4 regions of the Nesterenkonia suensis genome follow, and region 3 is predicted to be linked to each of the others. Evidence: riboswitches for the same ligand, from Rfam matches in the RefSeq annotation. Region 3 holds a riboswitch; each other region holds the start of a gene.
The links. Region 3 has a riboswitch for S-adenosylmethionine ahead of ACYVKI_RS13950 (ABC transporter ATP-binding protein). Riboswitches for the same ligand answer to the same signal wherever they lie in the genome.
Positions count from the first base shown of each region.

Region 1 (4,777 bases), on a different contig from region 3:
CTGGCCTCCCAGCCTGCATCGCGCACTCCTCGGCGGCCCTTTCCCCGGGCGTCGGTGATCGTATGCCCACGAGTGCCGAGCTGCTCCAGATCACGCAGGATCTTTCCCTCCAGGGCCGCCTCGGTGACGATGGTCAGCAGTTTGCGCGCGTGCGGATCCATGAGCCTGCTCCTAGCCATGCACCCAGGTGGCCATGGCGTGGTAGATGGGTATGCCGATCAGGACGTTGAACGGAAAGGTGATGCCCAAGGCGGCGGCCAAGGACAGCGTCGGGTTCGCCTCCGGCACGGAGATGCGCATGGCGGCCGGGACCGCGATGTAGGACGCGCTGGCAGCCAGCGTCGCCAGCACCACCGTACCCCCGAGGGAGAGGCCCAGCAGCATGGCTGTTCCCGTGCCCACCACTGCGGAGAACAGCGGCATACCGATGGCGAATGCGGCCAGAAACACCCCATGTCTCCGGAGCCCTGCTACCTGGCCTGCCGTGATGAGCCCCATCTCCAGGAGGAACAATGCCAGAATCCCCTTGAAGAGGTCCATGAACAGAGGCTCGAGCGGAACGACGCCTTCAGGCCCGGAGGCCCAGCCGATGAGCAGACCCCCCAGCAGGAGCACGATGCCCTTGCCCAGGAACACCTCGTGCATCACCGAGCCCCAGCGTGTGGACCGGCTGACGCCCCTGGCTAGCACGATCCCGACGAGGATCGCCGGCACCTCCAGAATGACCAGCAGCAACGGCATGTGTTCTTCGAAAGGCACACGGCGACTGCCGAGATAGGCAACGGCCACAGCGTAGGTGCCGACGCTCACAGAGCCATAGTGCGCGGCGATCGACGCGGCATCCACGCGAGCCAGCCGTCCCAGGAGTCGGAGCACAGGGAACGCGGCGAGGGCGAGGAGGAACCCCATGGCCACCACTCCGACCATCTGCGGCAGCAGCTCTCCCAGGGGCTGCTTCGCCAGCTCCACGCCTCCTTTGAGCCCGATGGCCAGCAGCAGCACGATGGTCACCAGCTCATAGACGGCGGCAGGCAGCCGCAGCTCAGAACGCAGCAGTCCGGCCGCGATGCCGAGGACGAAGAAGAGGATGACCGGGTCGAGCATGCAGCGGGTCCTTCCGGGAGGGTCCTGCACGACGGGGCCACCGGGCGGCCGCCCCATTGCTGACACACAATACACGACTTTTGTTTCATGTTTATTCTGTCACCCTGGATCTATACTGACCCCGTGCCGGATTCAGAGTGGACCTTCCTCACCAACCACGCCCATGTCATCCTCTGCGTCGCCAGAGAGCCCGGCATGCTCGTCCGGGAGATCGCTCGGAAGGTCGGGATCACCGAGCGCGCCGCCCAGCGGATCCTGGCGGACCTGATCGCCGACGGATACGTCGACAGGGAGCGCGAAGGCCGCCGCAATCGATATCGAATCCATCGCGACCGGCCCCTTCGGCATCCCCTCGAGCGCCATCACAGCATCGGAGAGCTCCTCGCCACGCTCGGCGACCCTCCTGCGTGACACAGTCGATGCACCGCTCCACGAGACGCGTGGACACGCCTCACGCCCTGCCGCACACCTCACGCCAGCACCCCGTGTTCATTATGTTCATATATCGTCATCCATGACGTCGACCCTTCTCTCGCATGCCCGACCGTGCTAGCGTCGTGGCAGAGAAGAACACCGAAGGATCACGAGAACCGGTCACATAAGCTCTGGCTTGGCCGGTCGGCAACCCTTTCCCGCGTGACGGGGTGCCCCAGATGACGATCCGGCCGCGAAACTCGTATTCACTGCGATGAATTTATCTTCAGCGGCAAGCACGGCGCAGGGGAAGCCTCCCTGTGGCGCCTCATGAACGATGATGAACGCCCCACACGGAGGACCCTCCATGACACCATCTGTGCCGTCCGCCGGCACTCTGCCTCAGCACGCCCTGGATTCGGACGACCACACGTCACACACCTCCTACTTGGTGCAGCGCACCCGACGCCGCTCGCTGATCTCTTTCGAGGTCTTCCCGCCGCGTCCCGCCACCGCTGGCCGCGACCCCTGGCGCAGCATCGAGCTGCTGGCCGAGGCCGGTCCGGACTACTTCTCCGTCACCCACGGCCACAACCAACCCGAGGGGGCCAACCTGGAGGTCATCCGGCACCTGCTCCGGAGCACCCCCGCCCCCGTGATGGCACACCTCATCAGCGCAGGAAGCACTCCTGCCCAGGTGCGCCGCGCCGTGGAGCAGCTGCTGGACCTCGGCGTCCGGGACGTCCTGGCCCTGCGAGGGGATTCTCCCGACGGGGGCCGGCAGTGGGTCCACCAGCCCGGCGGACTGAATCGGGCCGCCGAGGTGGTGCGCCTGGTCCGCGAGGTGGAGGACGAGCGGCTGGACCCTCCCAAGGGGCCGGGCGCCCGTCCGGTGTCCATCTCAGTGGCCGCCTATCCTCCCTCCGGCACGGACAGGGACCACGCGGCGGACCTGTGCGCACTGTGGGAGAAGCAGGAGGCCGGCGCCGACTACGCGATCACCCAGGTGTTCTATGACCCCGAGGACTACGCCCGTCTGGTGGACGACGCCCGATCTCAGGGCATCCACCTGCCCGTGGTCGCCGGGCTGGCCCCGCTGACGAGCCCCACGCGGCTGCGGCGTCTGGAGGAGATCTCGGGAGTTCCGGTGCCGCAGCACCTGTTGGACTACCTCGACGTCGCAGACCCGGCCGAACGACGACGCCGCGGGGTGGCCGCCACGCTGAACCTGATCGACGCGGTCCTCGAGCTCGGATGTCCCGGGCTGCACCTGTTCACGTTCAACCAACACCCGGCCGCTCTGGCGATCCTCGATCACCTCAGGATCCGGGATGCCGCACGTCAGCAGCGGGTCCTACCCGAGCTGTCCTGACGCCGGAGCGCACCGCTCCCCACCTCACAGGGCCCCTTCATGCCTGCGGACCGCGTCGCGGTCGGCTGTCCTGGTGCGCCCTGCCGCCTCACCCGGGACGAACCGCCCGGGCACTCCATGCGACCCGTCCATCACCTGCGTCTGACCCCAGACACACCTGACACATCTGACAGAGGAGACATCATGACCACCGCCCCTGCCCGCCCCGAGGACCAGCCGCCCGCTCAGGTTCCCGCCCTGCCGGCCACCGTACTCGGATACCCGCGTATCGGACCGAACCGGGAGATCAAGAAGGCGCTGGAGGCCCATTGGCGCGGCGGAGACGTCGCCGCGCTGCGCGAGGCGGTCCGCGCCCACCGCACCCGCACCCTGGGCCATCTGGCAGGCCTCGGCCTGGAGGCGGACTCGGCGATCCCGGCCGACGGCGCCGTGATCGATCAGGTCCTGGACGCCTCGGTGCTGCTCGGCCTGGTGCCACGGCGCTTCCGCGAGGCCGGGTTCTCCGCCGCCTCCCCGGACTCCGGTGAGGGTCTGGCACTGGTCTCCGCGCTGGCCCGCGGCACCTCCACGGTGGAGCCGCTGGAGCTGACCAAGTGGTTCGACACCAACTATCACTACTACGTGCCGGAGATCGAGCCCGACGTCGCCTTCTCCCCTCAGCCGGACGCCGTCGCCGAGCGCTTCCGCACCTTCCGCGATCTGGCCGCCGAGACGGCCGGTGCGGCCCTCCCCCGGCCCACCCTGCTGGGCCCGGTGAGCTTCCTGCTGCTGGCCAAGGCCGTCAGCTCCGCCGAGAGCCCCGCCGACGGCACCGACGGCAGCCTCGCCCAGGAGTCTCGGTTCGACCGGCTCGATGAGCTGGTGACCGCCTACTCCACCCTGCTCGGCGCCCTCCAGGACGCCGGCGCGGCCTGGGTGCAGCTGGAGGAGCCCGCCCTCGCCTCCGACGGCTGGGACCTCCCGCGGGAGCAGATCGTCACCGGCCTGCGCACCGCCTATACGGCGTTCGCGGGGCTCACGGAGCGCCCGGCGCTGTTCGTGCCGGTGAGCTACGGCACCGCCGGCGACGACGCCCTGGCAGTCCTCGGCGCAGCCGGCGTCGAGGCGGTGGGCCTCGACCTCGAACGTGGCGTGCTCCCCCCGGAGCAGGCCCTGGAGCCGCTGACCGGACGGACTGTGGCCGCCGGCGTCGTCGGCGGGCTGAACGTGTGGCGCACCGGTGTGGCCCGGGCCGCCGGGCTGCTGGACCAGCTGCGGGAGCGCCACGAGGGTCCGCTGACGGTCAGCAGCTCCACGTCGTTGCTGCATGTCCCCCATGACGCCGCCCGCGAGACGCAGTTGGACCCGCAGGTGGCCGGCTGGCTCGCCTTCGCGGACCAGAAGGTCGGCGAGGTGCTGGCACTGGCCGGTCACCTCTCCGAAGTCCCGGACGCTCTGGAGGGGCTGCGCGCCGATGATGCCTCGCGTCGCAGGCTCCGGGAGCAGCACCCGCAGGTCCGGGTGGAGGCGGTGCGCCGTCGTCTGGACGAGGTGCTGCCCCAGGACCGTCGGCGGGCCGACGCCGAACACCGCCGGGCCGCGCAGGAGGCGGCTCTGGATCTGCCGCCGCTGCCGACCACCACGATCGGCTCGTTCCCGCAGACCCCCGAGATCCGCCGAGTGCGGGCCGCCCACCGACGCGGCGCCCTCCACCAGCAGGGATACGAGCAGGCCATCCGCGGGCAGATCGCCGACTGCATCCGCCGCCAGGAGGACCTGGGTCTGGACGTGCTGGTGCATGGCGAGGCGGAGCGCAATGACATGGTCCAGTACTTCGCGGAGAACCTGGAGGGGTTCATCACCACCGCCCACGGCTGGGTGCAGTCCTACGGCTCGCGCTGCCTGCGA
Region 1 covers NZ_BAAGRN010000001.1:197,139-201,915, reverse strand. Annotated here, with positions in the region: gene ACYVKI_RS00880 (P-II family nitrogen regulator) at 1-161, opposite strand, end outside; gene ACYVKI_RS00875 (sodium-dependent bicarbonate transport family permease) at 172-1,104, opposite strand; gene ACYVKI_RS00870 (helix-turn-helix transcriptional regulator) at 1,228-1,515, shown strand; SAM riboswitch class IV at 1,684-1,823, shown strand; gene ACYVKI_RS00865 (methylenetetrahydrofolate reductase) at 1,886-2,890, shown strand; gene metE (5-methyltetrahydropteroyltriglutamate--homocysteine S-methyltransferase) at 3,074-4,777, shown strand, end outside.
Region 1: linked by a shared signal. The riboswitch ahead of ACYVKI_RS00865 (methylenetetrahydrofolate reductase) and the one ahead of ACYVKI_RS13950 (ABC transporter ATP-binding protein) in region 3 are both predicted to bind S-adenosylmethionine.

Region 2 (4,777 bases), on a different contig from region 3:
GCGGCGCAGGAGAAGGGGCTCTTCGCCGAGGAGATCGTTCCGGTGGAGGTGCCGCAGCGCCGGGGTGAGTCCGTCGTCGTCGACACCGACGAAGGCATCCGTGCTGAGACCACGGCTGAGTCGCTGGGGTCGCTGCGACCGGCCTTCGCGAAGGACGGCACCATCACCGCCGGCACGGCGTCCCAGATCTCCGACGGCGCCGCCGCCCTGGTGGTGATGTCCCGGGCGAAGGCCGAGGAGCTGGGACTGGAATGGATCGCGGAGATCGGTGCCCATGGCATGGTCGCCGGCCCGGACTCCTCGCTGCAGCTGCAGCCGGCCAATGCCATCGCCGCCGCGTGTGCGAAGGAGGGCATCGACGCCGCCGAGCTGGATCTGGTGGAGATCAATGAGGCCTTCGCCGCCGTCGGGGTGGCCTCCGCCCGGAAGCTCGGTGTGGACGAGGGCAGGCTCAACGTCAACGGCGGAGCCATCGCTCTGGGGCACCCGGTCGGGATGTCCGGGGCGCGGCTGCTGCTGCATCTGGCACTGGAGCTCGGCCGCCGCGGTGGGGGAGTGGGGGCCGCTGGTCTCTGCGGCGGTGGCGGCCAGGGGGATGCGCTGATCCTGAGGGCCTGAGGGCCTGAGGGGCCGGGCCCGGGCTGGTCCTCCGGACCTGTCCGGGCCGAGTGCTCGACCCCGCCGAGATTCCGGCACCCCATGCAGATCAGCGGGGTTCCGGAATCTTCACGGGGTCTTCTGCCGTGTCCTGCCGTGTCCTGCCGTGTCCTGCCGTGTCCTTCTGGGCTCAGCGGCGCTGGGCCATCCAGCGGAGGACCTCCTGGGTGATCTCCTCCCGCGTGGTCTCATTGAAGATCTCGTGACGCGCCCCGAGGTGCACGGACAAGGTGACGTCGGTCAGGCCCGCCTCCCGGTAGCGCTGCGCCAGGAGCTCGAGCAGCCGTCCGCCGTCCGCCAGAGGATCGTCCTGCCCCGAGATGATCAGCACCGGCAGTCGTTTCTCGATGCGGGCGAGGCGCTCCGGGTCGGCGAGCGTCGGCCCTCCCGCGAGGATCGCCGGTACCGTGTCCTCCGGCAGGTCGAAGCCGCACAGCGGGTCGGCCACATAGGCGTCCACCTCGGCGTCGTCACGGGAGAGCCACTCGTAGCCGGTGCGATGGTGGAATCCGGAGTTGAACGCCGCCAGCCCCGCCGGCTGGTCATCGTCCGCGGCGGCGCCGCTCATCATCTCTGCGAGGCCATCCACGGCGGTGGACCCGGAGAGCACGACCCCGGCGTACTGGGCAGAACGGCTCAGCAGAACCTCCTGCGCGGCCATGGATCCCATCGAGTGGGCGATCAGGAACAGCGGCAGCTCCGGATGCTCCTGACGGATCGAGGCGCCGAATGCTCCCAGGTCCTCGACCAGTCCGGCAAAGCCCGCCGGCCCGAAATCTCCGAAGCCGTCAGGGTCGGCCGAATGGCCATGTCCGCGGTGGTCGTGGGCGTGGACCAGGTACCCGGCCGCTGTGAGAGCCTGGGCCAGCCGGTCGTAGCGGCCTGCATGCTCGGCGACTCCGTGGGTGATCTGGACGACGCCGATCGGCGGCTCGGTGGGATCCCACAGGTAGGTGGCCAGTGGTGTGCCGTCGGACGGGGAGGCGAAGGTTGAGGTCGGCTGTATGGTGCTCCTGGTGTTCGTAGGGGCCGGTCGGGAGAGTGGCCAGCCTCACGATACGAGAAGTGACTATGAGGTAACAAGATGGTCGGCGCGTGGTGGACTCTCGATCGGCCGGCTGCGACGGCGGACGGCGTTGCCACAGGACGACACAGGACGACACAGGACGACACAGATTTGCCCGGAGCGCAGTCTGCAGGGCAGACTGTGGGGCAGGTCAAGAGTGCCAGCGTCAAACCCCGGTTTGCTGGCCGGCAACCCTCCAGTTCGCGGTGGGGTGCCCCGGGTGACGACCAGGCCCTGCCGCCCATGCGGCGGGGCAAGCGCGGGCCATCACACATCACAGTGCGGCCCAACCATCATGTCCTTCAGGACAGGGCCGCCCCACGGTGCAGCCTCTCGGGTCTCTGTGCCCGGAGTGTCTCCGAAGCCGGTCCTGTCACTATGACCGCATTGAACGGAGACACGTCCATGACGACCACTGAGAGCACCCAGGCTCCTCGTTTCGAGACCCAGCAGATCCACGCCGGGGCCTTCCCGGACCCGGTGACCGGTGCCCGAGCGCTGCCGATCCAGCAGACCACCTCCTTCGTCTTCCCGAGCACCGAAGCCGCGGCCAAGCGGTTCGGACTCGAGGAGCTCGGTCCCATCTACTCGCGTCTGACCAACCCCACCGTCGAGGCGGTGGAGAACAAGATCGCCGCACTGGAGGGCGGCGCCGGCGCCCTGCTGGTCTCCTCCGGCCAGGCCGCAGCGTCCCTGGCGCTGCTCAACATCGTCGAGACCGGCGGGCACATCGTCGCCTCCCCCTCCCTCTACGGCGGCACGCAGAACCTCTTCAAGCACACCCTGCCGAAGCTCGGAGTCGAGGTCACCTTCGTGGAGGACCCCGACGACACCGAGTCCTGGCGAGCCGCCATCCGTGAGAACACCGGGGCCTTCTTCGGCGAAGTCGTGGCCAACCCGCGCGGCGACGTCCTCGACCTCGAGGCCGTGGCGGAGGTCGCCCATGAGCATGGAGCGCCGCTGGTGGTGGACAACACGCTGACCAGCCCCTACCTGATCCGTCCGATCGAGCACGGCGCCGACGTCGTCATCCACTCGGCGACCAAGTTCCTCGGCGGACACGGTACGGCGATCGCGGGCGTCATCGTCGACTCGGGCAACTTCGACTACACCCAGAACCCCGAGCGCTTCCCGGGCTTCAACACCCCGGACGAGAGCTACCACGGCATCGTCTACGGGCGGGACCTCGGCGCCGACGGGATCTTCGGGGTCAACCTCTCCTACATCCTCAAGGCGCGAGTGCAGCTGCTCCGGGACCTCGGACCGGCCCTCTCCCCGCACAACGCCTTCGAGATCAACCTGGGCCTGGAGACCCTCAGCCTGCGCGTGGAGCGCCACGTGCAGAACGCCCAGCGGGTCGCCGAGTTCCTGGAGGCCCACCCGGCGGTCACGCGGGTCAGCTACCCGGGGCTGGTCTCCAGCCCCTGGTACGAGCGGGCGCAGCGCTACCTGCCCAAGGGGGTCGGTTCTGTGCTGGCCTTCGAGGTCGACGGCGGAGCCCCGGCAGGCCAGGCCGTGGTGGATGCGCTCGAGCTCCACTCTCTGGTGGCCAACGTCGGGGACGTCCGCTCCCTGGCGATCCACCCGGCCTCGACCACTCACCGCCAGCTGACCGAGGACGAGCAGCGGGCCGCCGGCGTCGTGCCCGGCCTGGTCCGACTCTCGGTGGGCCTGGAACACGTCGAGGACATCCTCGCCGATCTCGAGCAAGCCCTGCAGAAGGCCGTTCCGGCCGGTGCCCAGGGTCCGCAGAGTGAGAATCAGCCGGTCGCAGAGCCGGCGCCGGTGGGCTGAGGCTAGCCTGAGAGCCGACCGGAGCCGCCCGCTCTTGTGACCCGCTCCTCCGACTGACCGTCCCCGCCCAGCCAACCCGGACTGACTCAGGAGTTCCCGCCTCATGACCGCCCAGGTGCTGACCTCGACCCCCCGTCCCGCTGGCGCGCTCGCCGTCGTCGACGTCGGTGAGCACGTCTTCGAGACGGGAGGCAGGCTGCCTCAGGTGCAGCTGGCCTACGAGACCTGGGGCACGCTCAATGAGGCCCGGGACAACGCGATCCTGGTCGCCCACGCCCTCACCGGTGACACGCATGTCGCCTCCACCGACGTCGACCCGGCGCCGGGCTGGTGGGAGGGTCTGCTGGGGCCGGGGCGACCCATCGACACCACCCGGTGGTTCGTGGTCGCCCCGGCGATGGTCGGCGGATGCTACGGGTCCACGGGTCCGGCCTCACCGGATCCGGACGGCCGCCCCTGGGGCTCGCGCTTCCCCTTCACCACGATCCGCGACTCCGTGGAGCTGGAGGCTCGGTTGGCGGACCACCTGGGGATCGAGCAGTTCCATACGGTCATCGGCGGGTCCATGGGAGGGGCCCGGGTCCTCGAGTGGGCGGTGACCTTTCCGGATCGGGTGCGCGGTGCGGCGGTCTTCGCCTGCGGAGCGGCTTCCACCGCTGAGCAGATCGCCTTCGGCCAGGCCCAGATCAAAGCTATCGAGAACGACCCGCACTTCGCCGGCGGCGACTACTACGGCGGGCCGGACCCGGAGGACGGGCTGGGCCTGGCGCGCCGCATCGCCCACATCACGTACCGCACCGAGCATGAGTTCGGCGCCCGATTCCACCGGGAATCGCAGGACGAGGAGGATCCTTTCGCCTGGAGCGCACGGCGACGCGGTCGCTACCAGGTGGAGTCCTACCTGGACCACCAGGCGAAGAAACTGGTGAGCAGGTTCGACCCGAATGCCTACATCGTGTTGACCGAGGCGCTGATGAGTCACGACGTCGGCCGCGGCCGCGGCGGCGTCGCCCAGGCGCTGTCCCGGGTCACCGCCACCCCGTTCATCGCCGCCGTGGCCTCGGACCGGCTCTATCTGCCGGAGCAGTCCCGTGAGCTGGCGCAGCTGCTGCCCGGCGAGAACCGGGTGCACATGATCGCCTCACCGATCGGCCACGACGGCTTCCTCACCAGCCCCGAGCAGCTCGCCGACCAGATGCGCCAGACGCTCGGACTGTGACGTCCTGCACCGGGACGCCCTGCGCCGGCTTCGGGGCGGCA
Region 2 covers NZ_BAAGRN010000001.1:387,271-392,047, forward strand. Annotated here, with positions in the region: gene ACYVKI_RS01660 (acetyl-CoA C-acyltransferase) at 1-618, shown strand, start outside; gene ACYVKI_RS01665 (alpha/beta fold hydrolase) at 788-1,663, opposite strand; SAM riboswitch class IV at 1,873-1,989, shown strand; gene ACYVKI_RS01670 (O-acetylhomoserine aminocarboxypropyltransferase/cysteine synthase family protein) at 2,129-3,517, shown strand; gene metX (homoserine O-acetyltransferase MetX) at 3,621-4,736, shown strand.
Region 2: linked by a shared signal. The riboswitch ahead of ACYVKI_RS01670 (O-acetylhomoserine aminocarboxypropyltransferase/cysteine synthase family protein) and the one ahead of ACYVKI_RS13950 (ABC transporter ATP-binding protein) in region 3 are both predicted to bind S-adenosylmethionine.

Region 3 (4,777 bases):
GGCACCCAGGCCAGGGAGGGGACCGCACGGAACGCTCCGACCGTGGGGTGCAGCAGGGTGTCGGCGACACGGGAGAGTCCCAGCAGCGAGCCCACCACCAGGCCCAGGCCGGCGCCGATGCCGAAGCCGAGCAGCACACGCTGCACGGAGATCGCGATGTGCTGGTAGAGCTCCCCGCGTTCGAACAGCTCCACGCCGGCGCTGAGCACGGTCTGCGGGGCCGGCAGCTGCACGGGGGAGAACATCCCGGAGGCCGCGACGCCGTACCAGAGTCCCAGCAGCGCCAGCGGCACGATCGCTCCGAGCAGGACCCGTCCTCCCGGGATCCGGCGCACCGGAGCGGGCACTGCAGCGGTCGGACTGTCCGGGTCGGTCACCGCCGGGGGCGCGGCAGAGTCCCGTTCGCCCACCGCCTGCGCCGGCTCGGCGGACTGCAGGCGGGCCGCCTCGGCCCGGGGGTGGGCGTCATCGGGCAGCGTCTGGCTCATCACTCATCATCCTCGACGATCGTGGCCTCATCGTCGGCCCCTTCTGCCTCAGTGGCGGCACGATTCTCCGCGAACTCCGGGTGGAACAGGGTCTCCAGGGCGTCGTCGATGCTGTCCTGGCTGGAGACGTCGCCGGTGTCGATGAAGATCGGGCCGACCTCCTGGAGCACCTGGTGCTGAGCCTCGCCGGGGACCGGGTCGACCTCGAAGTTCGACCGCTCCTGGATGACGGTCTCGGCGACCTCCAAGTCGATGTTTCCGTACTCGGCGAGGATCTCTGCCGTCTCGTCCGGGTTCTGCAGGGCCCACTGACGCGCCTGCTCATAGACGTCCACCACGGTCTGGACGACCTCCGGGTGATCGTCGATGAACGACTCGGTCGCGTTGATGACGCTGTAGGTGTTGAAGTCCACGTTGCGGTAGAAGAGCTCCTGGCCGTCGGCCTCGGCGCCCGCCATGATCGGGTCCAGCCCGGCCCAGGCGTCGACGTCCCCATTGGCCAGCGCAGTGTGGCCGTCGGCATGCTGCAGATTCTGCACCTCGACGTCGCCGATCTCCAGACCGGCCTCCTGCAGGGACTGCACCAGGAAGAAGTACGGGTCCGTGCCCAGGGTGGCGGCCACCGAGGCGCCCTCCAGGTCCTCCACGTCGCCGATGCCGGAATCCGGGGAGGTGACCAATGCTGACCATTCGGGCTGGTTCTCGATGAGGACCATGTGGATCGGTGAGCCGTTGGCGCGGGCCAGCAGCGCCGCCGAGCCGGCCGTGGAGCCCAGGTCGATCGCCCCGGCACGCAGCTTCTCGTTGGCGTCGTTGGAGCCGTGGGACTGGATCCACTCGACGTCGGTGCCGGCCTCAGCCAGCTCCTCCTCGAGCCAGCCGTGCTCCATCATCACCAGACTGAGCGGGTTGTACGTGGCGAAGTCGATGCTGAGGGTCTCCAACTCGCCGTCGGCTCCGGCGCCGTTGCCTTCGCCCTCTACGCAGCCGGCGGCCAGGAGCGTCACGCCGACGCCGGCGATCGCGGTGCGGGCGGCCCGGCTGAGCTGGCGGCTGGTGCGGCCGACAGCGCCGGGGACAGCGCCGGGGACAGCGCCGGGGACAGGACGGGGGGAGGGAGTGGTCAGGCTGGGCATGAGGTGAACGGACCTTTCGTGGGTGGTGGTCGTCGCTCTGCCTGCGCCCCGGCCGAGACGGACTCTCGCTGGCGCCGCCCGGCGGAGACCAGGGGCGTGCGGGTCATGCTCGGACGCCCGCGCAGGGCAGAGCGGACGGGGTCAATGTGCGTGGGCGTCGACACCGAGCCCGGCGAGCAGCTCACCGCGCAGGGCGGCCAGCTCGGCGGAGGCGCGGTCGCGGGGTCGGCTGCCCGGAACGGTGAGCAGCCGGGAGACGGTGGCGCCCTCTCGGGCGTCACCGGAGGGGTCAGGGCCGAGCAGCAGGATGCGGTCGGCGAGCTGGAGGGCTTCGTCGACGTCGTGGGTCACCAGCAGCACGGTGGTGCCGGTCTGCGCGTGGACGTCGAGCAGCAGGTCCTGCATCTTCAGCCGGGTCAGCGCATCCAGGGCGCCGAAGGGCTCGTCCAGCAGCAGCACTCCGGGGCGCCGGGCCAGCGCTCGGGCCAGCGAGGCGCGCTGCGCCATCCCTCCGGAGATCTCCCGCGGGCGCAGCTGGGCGCGTTCGGCGAGGCCGACCAGCTCGAGCAGCTCATCGACCCGATCCTGGCCCTCAGCCTTGGGGACGCCGCGTGGCAGGCCCAGCGAGACGTTGCGGTGGACTGAGCGCCAGGGCAGCAGCCGTGGCTCCTGGAACCCGACGGCGGTGCGCTCGTCATAGGTGCGCACGGGGGTGCCGTCGATGACGACCGTCCCGGTGTGCCCGGTGTCCAGGCCGCCGACGGCACGCAGCAGGGTGGACTTCCCGCAGCCGGAGGCACCCAGGATGGCGACCACCTCACCGGGGGAGACGTGCAGGTCGACGTCGCGCAGCACGGTGCAACCGTCGAAGCTGCGTCCGACGTCACGCAGCTCGACGTCCAAGGAGTGGGTGGCCGCGGCGGCGGGTCGTTCGAGCACGGCCGTGCCGCCGGACGGTCCAGAGGTGAACAGGTCAGACTCGCGGGGGGCGAGTGTGGGTGCAGAGGAACCCATAGGAATATCTCTCCCATCGATCCTGGCGGTAGCACCTTTTCTGATGCGATGGGCACAGACGGCCCATCAGCGCATCCGAAGGTTGCTGCGGCGTCGTCGAGCCAGATCTCTCAGCCGCTCGGGATGGTGGCACTGTCAACCCTACGCACATCGGGGCCGACCGGGCAAAGGAGATGTCACAGTATGAGACATCCCCGGAGCGGGGGCTTGCTCGGCAGCGCTTCGCAGGAGGGGAGGGGTCAGCTCTCGGAGGAGAGCGGGTCGAGGGTTCGGAACCGGCTCTGGTGGAACACCAGCGCTTCGGCGTCCTCCTCGACGGCGAGGTCGAGCAGTTCGAGCACGATGATGTCGTGATCCCCGGCCCGGACCTGATCGTGGATGCGCGTGGTGAAGGTGACCGGTGCGCCGTCGAGCGTGATCGCGCCCCGCGCTCCGGTGGTGAGGTCTACCCCGGAGAAGCGGCTCTGACGATCCTTGGAGGCGATCTTCCGGCACAGCGCCTCCTGGCCGCGACCGATCAGGGAGATGCCCAGCTCCGCATCCGCGCCGACGAGCTTCGGCCAGGTGGAGGAGCTGTGCTGCACCGCCAGGGTGGCCAGCGGCGGCTCCAGCGAGACTCCGACCGTGAAGGTGGAGGCGACGAGTCCCTCCGGGCGGCCGTCCACTGCGGCGGCGACGACGACCACGCTCTGTGGAAAGCGTCCGAAGACCTCACGCAGCTCCCCCGGGTCGATGGTGCTCAGCGGGGTGGCCTCGCGGGAGGCGACGACGTCGTGGGTCTTCTGCACGGGCGCCTCGGCAGTGGTCGCAGGGGTCGGGGTGGTCGCAGGGGGCCCAGGGGTGGCCAGTGCTGCGCTCATGGAGGATCAGCTCCCATCGGTCCTGGCGGCAACACCGCCTCCGACGTGCTCGCCAGGCAGGCGGGGCACGTCGCAGGGTGGCTGCGGCGTCGTCGAGCCCGATCTCTCAGTCGCTCGGGAAGGTCTCGTCAGGCCAGCGTACGGACGCCGGTCGAGACCTTCAACGGCGTGTCCGAGGGGGGCTGGCTGAGGAGCCGGCCGAGGAGCCGGAGGGAGGGCCGTGAGAGAGGGTTCGGGCTCCTCGAGGGGGGGAATGGGAGGTCGAGGGGAGGAGGGGACGTGACGCAGCCCGGTCCGCGCATTCTTACGTTCTATGTCATGAACTTATCCGTGGAGTTTGACGAATGTTCAGGTCTGCGGCGTAGGCTGGGATTCACCAACCCATCCAGAGCGACCGAGAGATCTGGCTCGACGACGTCGCAGCAACCACCCGGTGCAGCCGCGCTCCTTGCGGTCCGGGGAACGGTGCTACCGCCAGAGACGATGGAGACTGCCTGATGATCTCACCACGTCATGTGTTCATGACCCTCCACGCCGCGCGGCGCCACGGGATCCACCACGGCGTCGACGGCGTCCGCCGGACCGCGCGTCCCGCCTCCGGTGCGGCGCCTTCCGGCGCCCCATAGACTCTCCCGACGTCGGCCCCGTGGTTTCACTGGGCATGGCCGCGTGGTCGGCGTCGGGAGTTCCTCTCTGGTGCTGCATCAGCAGGGCGTGGTCTCCCGTCTTGGGGTCGATCTCCTGGAAGCCCTGGCGGCGGTAGAATCGCCGGGCGTCGGCATCAGGCGCATCCGCCGGGGCCTCTGCCAGGGCGACGCCCGGCGTCCTCAGCACCGGCTCGCTGCACGTGCGTCCCGTCCCTGCCGCCGTCGTCCATCCTCACTCCTCCTCACCGTTTCGCACGGTCAGATCACGTCTGCCCCAGCAGATCTGGTGAGGCAGACGTGATGTGGTGGTGCAGAACCTCCTGCGCGGACGGTCCACCGCGGTTCAGCGCGAGGCGCGGTGCAGGATCTGCTCCATGATCGCGTCATGCACCATGCGCGGCTGCCCATAGGCGGGGTACCGGAACTGCACGATGTTCGCGTACGGGTTCACGTCCAGGACCACTGCGCCCTCGTCGGTCTCCAGGTCGGGCACCAGCAGGTCGACGGCGGCGGCGCTCAGTCCGGGGATGGCCCAGAGCCCGTCCACGGCGAGTTCCTTCAGCGCATCGGGCAGCTGATCGGTCACGTCCACCGTCACACCGCCGCCGCGAGTGGTCTCGGCGATCGGGGTC
Region 3 covers NZ_BAAGRN010000025.1:73,981-78,757, reverse strand. Annotated here, with positions in the region: gene ACYVKI_RS13960 (ABC transporter permease) at 1-488, opposite strand, end outside; gene ACYVKI_RS13955 (aliphatic sulfonate ABC transporter substrate-binding protein) at 488-1,624, opposite strand; gene ACYVKI_RS13950 (ABC transporter ATP-binding protein) at 1,766-2,638, opposite strand; SAM riboswitch class I at 2,649-2,768, opposite strand; gene ACYVKI_RS13945 (flavin reductase family protein) at 2,878-3,498, opposite strand; SAM riboswitch class I at 3,877-3,988, shown strand; gene ACYVKI_RS13940 (hypothetical protein) at 3,996-4,124, shown strand; gene ACYVKI_RS13935 (ATP-binding protein) at 4,489-4,777, opposite strand, start outside.

Region 4 (4,777 bases), on a different contig from region 3:
GAGCACGCTGAGCATGGTCAGCGTCTCCGCGGTGCTGGGGGTCACCAGCCTCGGCTCGCTGTTCACCGACGGCTTCCAGCGCGGCATCGTGCCCTCGATCGTGGCGGGCATCGTGATGACGGTGGTGCTCGCCGTCGTGGTGGACCTGCTGCTGGTGGCGCTGGGTCGGCTGGCCATGCCCTGGCAGCACCGGCGGGCCGGGGCGACGGGATGACTCCGCTCGTCGACGCCCTCCAGTGGGTGCTCAGCATAGAGAACTGGGCCGGTCCGGGAGGGCTCGGAGTGCGCATCGCCGAGCACCTCTGGTACACGGTGCTGGCGGTCGGGATTTCGGTGCTGGTGGCCCTGCCGATCGGGCTGATCATCGGGCACACGGGGCGAGGCCGTGCGGTGGCGGTGCTGTCCACCGGTGCCGCTCGGGCGCTGCCCACGCTGGGGCTGATCACCCTGACCGCCTTGGCGGTGGGCATCGGGCTCACCGCGCCGATGATCGCCTTCGTGGTGCTGGCTGTGCCGTCGATCATCGCCGGCGCGTACGCGGGAGTGGAGGCGGTGGACCGCCGGGTGGTGGACGCGGCCCGTGCCCAGGGGCTGAGCCCGTGGCAGGTGCTGACCACAGTGGAGGTGCCGCTGGGACTGCGACTGATCCTCGGCGGCATCCGCCTGGCGACGCTCCAGGTCATCGCCACGGCCACGCTGGCAGCCTATGTGGGTGCCGGGGGACTGGGTCGGCCGCTGTTCCTGGGCCTGCGCAACCATGACTATGCCATGATGCTGGGAGCGTCGTTCATGGTCATCACCGTGGCAGTCCTGGCCGACGCCGTGTTCGTCATCGCCCAGCGGATGCTCAGGAGGATCCCCGGGATCGTCTGAGCCTCAGGAGAGGATGTGAGCCCCGTGCCCCACCCCGTCAAGAGATCCGTCAGCCGTCTCGCCGTGCGCGGGCGCGGGCCTGTCACGCTGCTCGGTCTGGCCGCGCTCGGGCTGACCGCCTGCGGCGCCGAGGATCCGCTGGCCGAGGGCGGGGGTGACGGTGAGGGCGGCGAGGGCGGTGCGATCGTCGTCGGATCCCAGCAGTACTACTCCAACACAATCATCGCCGAGCTCTATGCCCAGCGTCTGGAGGCGGCCGGCCACGAGGTGGACCGGCAGTTCGACATTGGTCAGCGTGAGGTCTACATGCCGGAGCTGGAGTCCGGGGAGATCGACGTCTTTCCGGAGTATGCCGGGAACCTGCTGCAGTATGTGGACCCGGAGTCTGAGGCGTCGGACCTCGAGAGCGTCCTCGCCGGACTGGAGGACAGCCTGCCGGAGGGCATCTCCGCGTTGTCACCGGCTGAGGCCACCGATCAGGACAGCTTCGTGGTCACCGGGGAGTTCGCCCAGGAGCGCGGGCTGAGCAGCGTGGGCGACCTCGCCGACGTCGACGAGGAGCTCAGCATCGCGGCGAACTCCGAGTTCGAGACCCGTCCGTATGGGCCGCAGGGGCTGCAGGAGGTCTACGGGGTGGAGATCACCCTGGTGCCGGTGGAGGACTCCGGCGGGCCGCTGACGGTGCGCGCGCTGCTGGACGGTGACGTGCAGGTCGCCGACATCTACAGCGCCGACCCTGCTATCGAGGCCCATGACCTGGTGAGGTTGGAGGACCCGGAGGAGCTGGTCCTGCCGCAGAACATCGTCCCGCTCGTCTCCGAGTCCGTGGACGCGGAGGCGTCGGCACTGATCGAGGCGGTCACCGCGGAGCTGAGCCAGGAGGAGCTCAATGGGCTCAACGCGGCCAGCGTGGATGACCAGGCTCCTGCTGCGGAGGTCGCCGCCGACTGGCTGAAGGAGAAAGGGCTCGACGACACCTGAGCACCCGCTTGCGAGCACTGCGCATGCGGGGTGAACACATGAACATAGATGACGGCATGTGACGTCGAATCTTCGTCTGTGCGGCGACGTGCAGTAGCGTGGTGCTCACACCACCGACCATCCAGAGCGGCCGAGAGATCTGGCTCCACGACGCCGCAGCAACCCGGGAGAGCCGGGTGCTCACGCCAGAAGCGATGGAGGAGCATGAGCACTGACGTGTCTGCCGCGCCCACCCGACGGCCCGCGAAGCGCCCGAACGGACAGTGGAAGATCGACGGCACCGATCCGCTGAACCACAACGAAGAGTTCAAACAGGCGGACAACGGTCTGAACGTCCGCGAGCGGATCGAGCAGATCTATTCGAAGCAGGGCTTCGACTCCATCGACCCCGATGACCTGCGCGGCCGATTCCGCTGGTGGGGCCTCTACACCCAGCGGCGGCCCGGAGTGCCGGCAGGGGCCCACAACTCCCTGCCGCCCGAGGAGGTCGACGACAAGTACTTCATGCTGCGGGTCCGGATCGACGGCGGGGCCCTCACCACCGAGCAGCTGCGCGTCATCGGCGAGATCTCCCGGGACTTCGCCCGGGACACCGCGGACGTCACCGACCGGCAGAACGTCCAGCTGCACTGGGTGGCCGTGGAGGACGTCCCGGAGATCTGGCGCCGCCTCGAGGCGGTCGGTCTGGGCACCACTGAGGCCTGTGGAGACACCCCCCGCGTGATCCTGGGCTCGCCGGTGGCCGGCATCGCCGCGGACGAGATCATCGACCCCACTCCGGTGATCGCCGAGATCGTCCGGCGCTACATCGGTGACCCGGAGCTGGCGAACCTGCCGCGGAAATACAAGTCCGCGATCACCGGGCATCCCTCTCAGGACGTGGTCCATGAGATCAACGACTTCTCCCTGGTCGGGGTGCTCCACCCGGAGCACGGCCCCGGCTATGACCTGTGGGTCGGCGGAGGGCTCTCCACCAATGCGCGGCTGGCCGAACGGCTGGGGGTCTTCGTCCGCGAGGAGGAGGCCGCTGAGGTCTGGCACGCGGTGACCCAGACGTTCCGTGACTACGGCTTCCGGCGTCTGCGCAACAAGGCCCGGCTGAAGTTCCTGCTGGCCGAATGGGGGCCGTCGAAGTTCCGTCAGATCCTCGAGGACGAGTACCTCGGACGGCGGCTCACCGACGGTCCGCCGCCCGCCGCACCGGACACCCCCGGGGACCATGTGGGCGTCCACCGGCAGAAGGACGGCCGGTACTACATCGGCGTCACCCCCACCGTGGGACGGGTCTCCGGCACGCTGCTCATCGAGCTGGCCGACCTGCTGGAACGTCACGGCTCCCACCGGCTGCGCACCACCCCGCACCAGAAGCTGGTGGTCCTCGACATCGCCGAACAGGAGATCGAGGCCGTCTCCGCCGGTCTGGCGGAGCTGGGGCTGGATCCGCGGCCCAGCGTCTTCCGCCGCTCCACCATCGCCTGCACCGGCATCGAGTTCTGCAAGCTGGCCATCGTGGAGACCAAGACCACGGCGGCACGGACCATCGATGCGCTGGAGGAGCGCCTGGCCGACGTCGCCGATCAGATGCCGGTCCGGCTGAGCCTGCACATCAACGGCTGCCCCAACTCCTGCGCCCGGATCCAGACGGCGGACATCGGACTCAAAGGCCAGCTGCTGCCGGACGGCGACGGCGGCAAGAGCCCCGGCTTCCAGGTCCACCTCGGCGGGGGGCTCACCTTCGTCGACCGTGACGAGGCCGGTCTCGGGCGCACTGTGCGCGGGCTGAAGGTCACTGCTGAGGAGCTCGTCGACTATGTGGAGCTGCTCGTGCGCCGCTACCTGGCCGGACGCCAGTCCGGCGAGACCTTCGCCCAGTGGAGCCACCGCGTCGACGAGTCCGAGCTACAGAAGAAGGAGGTCGAGCCGGCATGACGACCACCACAGACTTCACCACAGCGGACCGGTTGCGGTCCCTGGCGGCCGCCGGGGCCGAGGAGCTCGGCTGGGAGGCCTCCGCCGATCAGGTCATCGGCTGGGTGGCGCGGAACGTGGACACCGCCGACGTCGCGGTGGCCTGCTCCATGGCGGACGCCGTGCTGCCTGCCCTGGTGGCTGAGCAGCTGCCCGGCGTGGACGTGCTGTTCCTGGAGACCGGCTACCACTTCACCGAGACGCTCGCCGCCCGTGACGAGGTCGCCCGCCAGCTGGACGTGACCGTCGTCGACGTCACCCCGAAGCTGACCGTGGCGGAGCAGGACGCCGAGTACGGCAAGGACCTGTTCGGCCGGGACCCCGCCGCCTGCTGCCGGATGCGAAAGATGGAGCCGCTCGCCGAGGCGCTGAGCGGCTACAAGCTCTGGTTCACCGGAGTGCGTCGGGACGAGGCTCCCACGCGGGTGGACACCCCGCTGGTCACCTTCGACGAGCTGCACGGGCTGATCAAGGTCAACCCGGTCGCCTCCTGGAGCTTCGACGACCTCGTCGACTACTCGAACCGCCACGCTCTGCCGGTGAATCTGCTGCTGCAGAACGGCTACCCCTCCATCGGCTGTCGCCCCTGCACCCGCCCCGTCGCCGAGGGCGAGGACCCCCGCGCCGGCCGCTGGTCCGGCAGCGGGAAGGTCGAATGCGGCATCCACACCACCACTGCCACAGGAGCCTGAGATGACCACCGCCACCGCCGCGCCCGCCCCGCGGGCCGCCGACGTCGCCGCCGCCGTGGACCTCGCCGGCCAGTCAGCACTGGCCCGACTGGAGGCCGAGTCCATCCACATCATCCGCGAGGTCGTCGCCGAGTTCGACCGCCCGGCCATGCTGTTCTCCGGAGGCAAGGACTCGGTGGTGATGCTGCACCTGGCCGCGAAGGCCTTCTGGCCGGGGAGGATCCCGTTCCCGGTGGTGCACATCGACACCGGGCACAACTTCG
Region 4 covers NZ_BAAGRN010000001.1:442,283-447,059, forward strand. Annotated here, with positions in the region: gene ACYVKI_RS01920 (ABC transporter permease) at 1-214, shown strand, start outside; gene ACYVKI_RS01925 (ABC transporter permease) at 211-873, shown strand; gene ACYVKI_RS01930 (ABC transporter substrate-binding protein) at 898-1,854, shown strand; SAM riboswitch class I at 1,969-2,055, shown strand; gene ACYVKI_RS01935 (nitrite/sulfite reductase) at 2,059-3,783, shown strand; gene ACYVKI_RS01940 (phosphoadenylyl-sulfate reductase) at 3,780-4,514, shown strand; gene cysD (sulfate adenylyltransferase subunit CysD) at 4,516-4,777, shown strand, end outside.
Region 4: linked by a shared signal. The riboswitch ahead of ACYVKI_RS01935 (nitrite/sulfite reductase) and the one ahead of ACYVKI_RS13950 (ABC transporter ATP-binding protein) in region 3 are both predicted to bind S-adenosylmethionine.